3 regions of the uncultured Phascolarctobacterium sp. genome follow, and region 2 is predicted to be linked to each of the others. Evidence: riboswitches for the same ligand, from Rfam matches in the RefSeq annotation. Region 2 holds a riboswitch; each other region holds the start of a gene.
What was found. A riboswitch is a leader RNA that binds a small molecule or an ion and turns the genes downstream of it on or off. The one in region 2 is predicted to bind cobalamin.
Positions count from the first base shown of each region.

Region 1: it holds a riboswitch for cobalamin, as region 2 does, so the genes downstream of both, Q4G98_RS00310 (MotA/TolQ/ExbB proton channel family protein) here and Q4G98_RS07410 (sirohydrochlorin cobaltochelatase) in region 2, are expected to answer to the same signal.
Region 3: it holds a riboswitch for cobalamin, as region 2 does, so the genes downstream of both, Q4G98_RS10325 (TonB-dependent receptor plug domain-containing protein) here and Q4G98_RS07410 (sirohydrochlorin cobaltochelatase) in region 2, are expected to answer to the same signal.

Region 1 is NZ_CATWDQ010000001.1:85,515-87,785, forward strand. It holds gene Q4G98_RS00305 (ABC transporter permease) at 1-652, shown strand, start outside; cobalamin riboswitch at 745-916, shown strand; gene Q4G98_RS00310 (MotA/TolQ/ExbB proton channel family protein) at 1,110-1,727, shown strand; gene Q4G98_RS00315 (biopolymer transporter ExbD) at 1,727-2,140, shown strand; gene Q4G98_RS00320 (TonB family protein) at 2,140-2,271, shown strand, end outside.
Region 2 is NZ_CATWDQ010000008.1:36,884-39,154, reverse strand. It holds gene Q4G98_RS07420 (metal-dependent transcriptional regulator) at 1-152, shown strand, start outside; gene Q4G98_RS07415 (hypothetical protein) at 174-878, shown strand; cobalamin riboswitch at 1,008-1,182, shown strand; gene Q4G98_RS07410 (sirohydrochlorin cobaltochelatase) at 1,307-2,203, shown strand.
Region 3 is NZ_CATWDQ010000016.1:33,889-36,159, forward strand. It holds gene Q4G98_RS10320 (YajQ family cyclic di-GMP-binding protein) at 1-70, shown strand, start outside; cobalamin riboswitch at 569-749, shown strand; gene Q4G98_RS10325 (TonB-dependent receptor plug domain-containing protein) at 1,177-2,271, shown strand, end outside.

The sequences.
Region 1 (2,271 bases), on a different contig from region 2:
TTTTTTGTATATTTTTGCTTTTGGAATAGGCTTGGGAAGAAATGTGTCTGTAGATGGCGGCAGTTATTTGAGCTTTCTTATTCCAGGTATGATCGCTCTTAATTCTATGAATGTTTCTTTTAATACGATCGCAGCTCCGCTGAATATGTCGCGTATTTATCATCATACTTTGGAAACATATCTGATTTCTCCGATTTCAGGAGCTGCATTTGTTTTTGGCAAAGTCTTATCCGGAACAGTGCGTGGATTGATTTCTTCAGCAGTTATAGTTGTTATGGCCGAATTATTGGGCGTACACTTATATTTGGGAGGCTGGTTCATTCCGGTACTCATTCTTAACTGTTTTGTTTTTGCATCTTTGGCAGTAGTGGCAGCTATGACGATTAATAGCCATGAAGAGATGAGCAGTTTCAGTACTTATGTTTTGGTGCCGATGTCTTTTTTATGCGGCACATTTTTTAAAGCGGACGGGTTTCCAGCAGTATTGAAGGGATTTTTAAGTATTTTACCATTGACGCCAGCCAGCAGTGCTTTAAGAGCAGCTGCAAACAAAATGCCGGTCGAGTGGTATTGGCTAGTTATCATGCTGGTATATTTTAGTATATTTTTTGCCTATGCCTGCCATTTGCTGCAAATGAAAAAAGAAGAATAGCAGGATGGTTTTAGAGTATTTTATTTTGAAATATAGTGGTTTTTATTGCAAATGTTAATCTAACGTGATATAATTCCAATCAGTAACAAAACTTAATAAGCGGAAATCCAGGTGTGAATACTTAATAGAAAAATTGGTTAGAAGCCAATACGGTCACGCCGCTGTAATGTTGAGCAAACCTCACTTAGTGCCACTGGGAAACTGGGAAGGCGAGGGGAGCGATGAAGCAGAGTCAGAAGAACTGCCTGGATTTTTCTACTGTAATCCAGCGAGTGACAGGAACAGGTAGTACAAAGTAGGCCTAACCTTTCTGTCTTGCATGGAAAGGTTATTATTTTTTGGAAATAAAATCAGAATAAATCTTTAAATTTGAATTTGTTTGCCGGGTTAGCATTGGCAAACTTGATTAAATTTGGTATTATTAATATTAATATAAAAATTTTAGGAGGCAATTTTGATGGAAGCAATCAAGGAAGCAATTGAGTATTTTCATAAAGGCGGTTTGGTAATGTGGCCACTGTTATTGTGTTCAATAATAGTGGTTACTATAGCTATAGAGCGGTATTTATATTATAAAACTGCTGATTCTGGTTCGTTATTTACTCAGGAATTTTGTACTTTACTTGGTCAAGGCGATGTAGCAGGAGCTCTACAGCTTGCGTCAGAGTCTGCAGGTGAGTGCGCGCGCATAGTTCGGGAAACTATGGCTATGTCTGGAGATTGCGCAAGGCATTCTGCTTATATGGAATCCCAGGCTGGCCTTGTGATCGCTAAGCTTCGTAATCGACTGCATTATTTGGGTGTTATTGTTACAATGTCTCCGTTGCTTGGATTATTGGGAACAATTATTGGTATGATTGGTTCTTTCAGCATTTTCAATTTGCAGGAAGGACAGCCGATGGCAATTACCGGTGGTATTGGTGAGGCTTTGATTGCGACTGCTACCGGTTTATGTGTGGCTATTTTAGCATTATGTGCGCATTCTTATTTCGCCCAGCGTTTGGATACTTCCATTACAAATATGGAACAGTGCTTTTCGGCTTTGCTGGAGGCTGAAAGCAGAGGTGAACTCTAATGAAGCTGCGTGATAGCAGAAGCCTTAAACAACCTGAATTAATGATCATACCTATGATCGATATAATGTTCTTTTTACTGGTGTTTTTTATGCTCAGCACGATGTATATGGTTGATTTAAAAACAATTCCTATAAAGCTGCCTAAAGCCGAATATTCAGCAGTTGATACTCAGACTACGTTTGCGGTTTCTGTAAAAAAAGACGGCAGTATCTGGCTTGGAGATAAACAGACTGATATTGCCAGTTTAACGATGCAGGCAAAAATGGAACAGAAAAATAATCCCCGGTTTTCGATCGTTATTCGTGCGGATAAAGACGCGGATTATGGTAAGGTAATAACTTTGCTGGATAGATTAAAGGGTGCAGGTGTTCAAAGGTTTGGCTTAGCAACAGATGTAGGAGCTGGTGAATAATGGATGACTCCAAAAAGAGATTCCAAATAGGGTTTATTGGTTCATTGGGTTTTCATTTGTTTGTGTTTCTTGTTTTGGCGTTTGCCGGTCTTTTTGCTGCCAATCAGGTAGATGATAAAATCGTTGAGATT
Region 2 (2,271 bases):
CTGTTTTGGAAAGACACCGTTTATTGACACGTTTCTTATGTGAAAATCTGGGCGTTCCTGCCACAATAGCAGAAAAAGACGCCTGCCGCATCGAGCATGTTATCAGCCCGGAAACCTTTGCGGGCATCAAAAAACTGATCAAAAACTCTTAACTTTAAAGGAGCTGTTTGATAATGATGAAAAAACTATTTGTTTTACTTACTGTAGCCATTGCCATGCTGGCACTGCCGCTGGCAGCCCATGCCGACAAAACGAAATGGGCCAATCCCAATTATGATTTTAATAAACTTCACCGTATCAATCTGGTCTCTGTAAGTGTAGTGGACCCAGTCGGCAGCAATTTTACTGTTGACGATATGGCAACCGAAAAAATAATCAGTGCTTTGCAAAAGGCTTTTATAAAAAAAGATTATACTTTTGACACAAGTATCGAATCAAATCTTTCTATCACCAAAGAAGATGCTTCGCAATTGACTAAAGATGCTTTAAGCGGAACTTACACGGATATATCTACCAAAATAGCACCTGCTGTAACCGCTGATTTGAAAATAATCGCCCACAAATTTGGTTATAACAAACGAATCATCCCTGCACATGAAGAACCCCGTACCAGATATTACAAAGAAAAAGTAAAAGACAATAAAGGCAACTGGATTGAAAGGGATGCCCAGCGAACTGTTTACGAATACGTCCCGGCACGTACAGTTTATGATGCCTACGTCGATGTGGCTTTCCACCTGTTCGATCCTGCAACCGGAAAAATAATCTTCAGCCTCCGCGATTCACGCAGCCGGGTCGAAGATAGTGATACTACCAATATGTGGCAGCGTGTTGCCAATGCTTTCGTTCAGGATCTGGATAAAGCCGCCAAAAATTAACTTAATAACGACCTGCCCTCCTTTGCTTATTAAAGGAGGGTATTATTTTTTTGTATAAGAATGTATTAATGACATTTTTGCTATTTTACTTGACACTCTATTTAAAAATGTTATAATTTAGTGTATCAAACTGAATACGGTAATGCAGGTTCCGTAAGGAATAACAGAGAAGTCCGGTTCAATGCCGGCGCGGTCCCGCCGCTGTAAGATGGAGCAAAGCCTATAAAACCACTGGAAAATTCTGGGAAGGAAGGCCAAGCGATGAAATCAAGCCAGAAGAACTACCTGCATCGCGATCTTAGTGACCTGCGAAGGACGGGGAAAGATCATGGTTCTAACCTGACCATGTTTTTATTACCATCCTGATTTTTACGGATGGTTTTTTTATTACCTATTCAGAAAATAATCAGAGGAAAGAGGAATCATTTATGAAAAAACTGCTTTCAATGTTAGTTATGGCTTCAATGATGGTTTTTGCATTAGGAACTATGGGAGCTTCTGCTGCTAAAGCACCGCAGAACGACAAAGCCGTAGTAGTAGTCAGCTTCGGCTCTACCTTCGACGATACCCGTACCAAAGATATCGGCGGTATCGAAGAAGCTGTTGCCAAAGCTTTTCCGAACCGTGATTTTAAACGCGCTTTTACTTCCTACATCATTATGGAACGTTTGGAAAAAAATAAAGGCATCAAAGTCAATGACCTGCCTACGACCTTAAAAGAACTGAAAAAAGCCGGCTATAAAGATATCCTCGTACAGCCGACCCATCTGCTGCACGGTGAAGAATATGAACACAAAGTCCTGACTACTGTCGATAAATTCAAAGGCGACTTTGACCGCATCGTTGTCAGCGATCCTCTGATGGTCGGTAAAAACGACTTTGCTATCGCCGCTTCCGCTGTTGCTACCCAATTCCCGACCCTGGGCAAAGGCGAAGGCGTTGTGCTGATGGGCCACGGTTCTCCCCGTGACAACAACCAGTCCTTTGGCAACACCTACAAAATGCTGCAGGAAACCTTTGATAAAATGGGTCTGCCCGTAGTAGTAGGCACTGTTGAAGAAGTAGATACCCCTAATGTTGACGAAGTGCTGGAACAGATCAAAGCACGCGGCTACAAAACCGTGCATATGTTCCCGCTGATGATCGTTGCCGGCGACCATGCCAACAACGACATGTATGGTGACGAAGAAGATTCCTGGAAATCCCTGATCGAAAAAATGGGTGTCAAAACCATAGGTCACCTGCAGGGTATCGGCCGCAACGCCGCAGTACAGGCAATTTACGTACAGCATGCAGTTGCTGCTGAAGCAGGCGTGCAAAGATAAAAGATTACTGTCAGTACCAAGGACGTTCTTCCACGGAAGAACGTCCTTTTATGTTCTGGAAATAAATA
Region 3 (2,271 bases), on a different contig from region 2:
ACAGGCAGTAATCCAAATGCTCAAAGCAGGCGACTTCGGTGTCGATCTGCAATTCATCAATATGCGCTGAACAGGTTTGTAAACGCTTCCTGCTTATGTAGGAAGCGTTTTTTAGTTTCTCGGCAATGTGACTTGTTAAGGTCTGATAGGTAGCAGATTTTTCAGCTGTAGGTGTTGCTTAAAAATCTGCAAAAAATATGTATACATGTATACATAGAAAAATTAAAAAAATAAAATTTTAAATTAAGGATATAAATAAGCCGCAAGGCCTGATGACAAGTAGTTGAACATCTTTCAGAAGACTTCGTTTGCAGCAGACAAACAAAACTTGATTAGGGGGGGACATGTGTTATAATTGACTCAACAAAATAAATAGCAGTAATTCTTAATCATAACGTCAGCGCTAAAGCAATAATTGCCTGAATGTCGATCCCGTCGGTAAAATGGTTGAGAATTTACAGTTTGTACTACGAGAGATGGTAAAGCTGGTTTGGTATCTTGTTTAAGATACTATCAGACAGTTTTATCGTTCTACGATAAAACTGCTTTTTTATTTTGTAGTAAAAATTATATATTGTTGGAATCAGGTACATTGTTGGTCTGTCAATAATGTTTAACAGGGAAGTCCGGTGTGAATCCGGCGCTGTCACGCAACTGTATTAGGGAGCTTCAGCATTGCAGTCCTTTCACTAAGGGATGCTGGAGTAATGATCTTGAGTCAGAGTGCTGACTGGTTCTATCTTTTGAACAGCCTGCGTAGACAGACTGGGAGAAAATTTTGCAGAGATATTTAAGTTTGGCGTTTTGCCAGACAAATATTTCTGCGGACGCTATGATTATGCGCTGAAACCAGCAGCGCGGAAATTTTAGTATTTTCGACCAGAAAAGCGGAGCAGGCTGTTTGGTAAAAACAAACGCTGCACTTTCACCGTAGGGACTGGTTGAAAATGCAGCGTTATTTTTTAACAAAGAGTGGGAGGATGGATTTGTATGAGGAAAGAAAGAAGAGGACTGCGGCAAGCAGCCATAACGGCTGGTATTTTAACTGCTATGGGCGTTTGCACATTAGGGGGGGACGTGAGACCTCTGTGGGCGGCAGAAGCAACTGAAAACGCAGTGGAACCAGCAGTGACGCAGGATGTCCAAGCTGCGGCAGATGAAACTGAAAACGATGGTATGTCTTTTGATCTGGAGGGCGTAACTGTTGAGGCGAAGCGGCCTGATTGGGAAGCTAAGCTATCACCTGGTACGGTAACGGTTATTCGCCCCGATGACTACAAAGGCGAGCAGAAAGACCTGCCGGACTTTTTAAAAATGGTTCCCGGCGTACATGTACGCGAGGTAAACGGTAAAGGTCAGTATACAACAGTCAGCGTACGTGGTTCTACTGCGGCGCAGGTCGGTGTTTTTGTCGACGGCGTGCTGTTTAATCTGGGCGGCGACGCGGCGGCAGATATTTCTACTATTCCTGTACATAATGTAGAACGGATCGAGGTCTACCGCGGTTACATACCGGCGCGCTTTGGCGGTACCTTTATGGGCGGCGTTATCAATATCGTTACCAAACGGCCTACTAAAGCTAACGTGCAGGCCAGCTTCGGCAAAAGCTCCTTTGGCGGCTACAAGGGTAATTTACAAATCGATGCTCCATTGGGTGGCGGCGCTTTGATGGTCGGTATCAACCGTGACCAAAGTGACGGCGATTTTAAATATAAAAATTTTGCTAATGATGCAAGATATCAACAGGAATTGAAAAGATTAAATACAGCAATATATGGTGATCCTAATAACGCAACTATTGGCGGAAGAATGGGTATATTATATGTCAATAAAGTTATTGAGGAATATACAGATGGAGGATCAGGTGGGGCAATAAAAAATTATCTTTCTATGGATCAGTGCATGGATATCTTGAATAGTGACCTATCTGAAATGAGAGACAAACTTAATCATATTAGAGACGACCTGTATGAATATTGTCCTGATGAGTATAAGAGTACGTGGAATGATGATTTTCAGACAAGTGTTGCTAATAAATTTGAGCGAGTTGTGGCATATAAGGATGTAGTTAAAACATATGAAAGCCCTGAACGCTGGCGTAAGGCTAATGATTATAAAAATACAGATGTTATCGTAAAATGGCAGGATGACCACTGGCTGGCCAAAGCTACCTGGAAACAGATCAAACGGCATTTGCCGTTTCCCTATAATAGTAATTATGCCAGCCTGGCAGGTATAGATACAGATGGGCCCACTCACGACTTAGTTGGC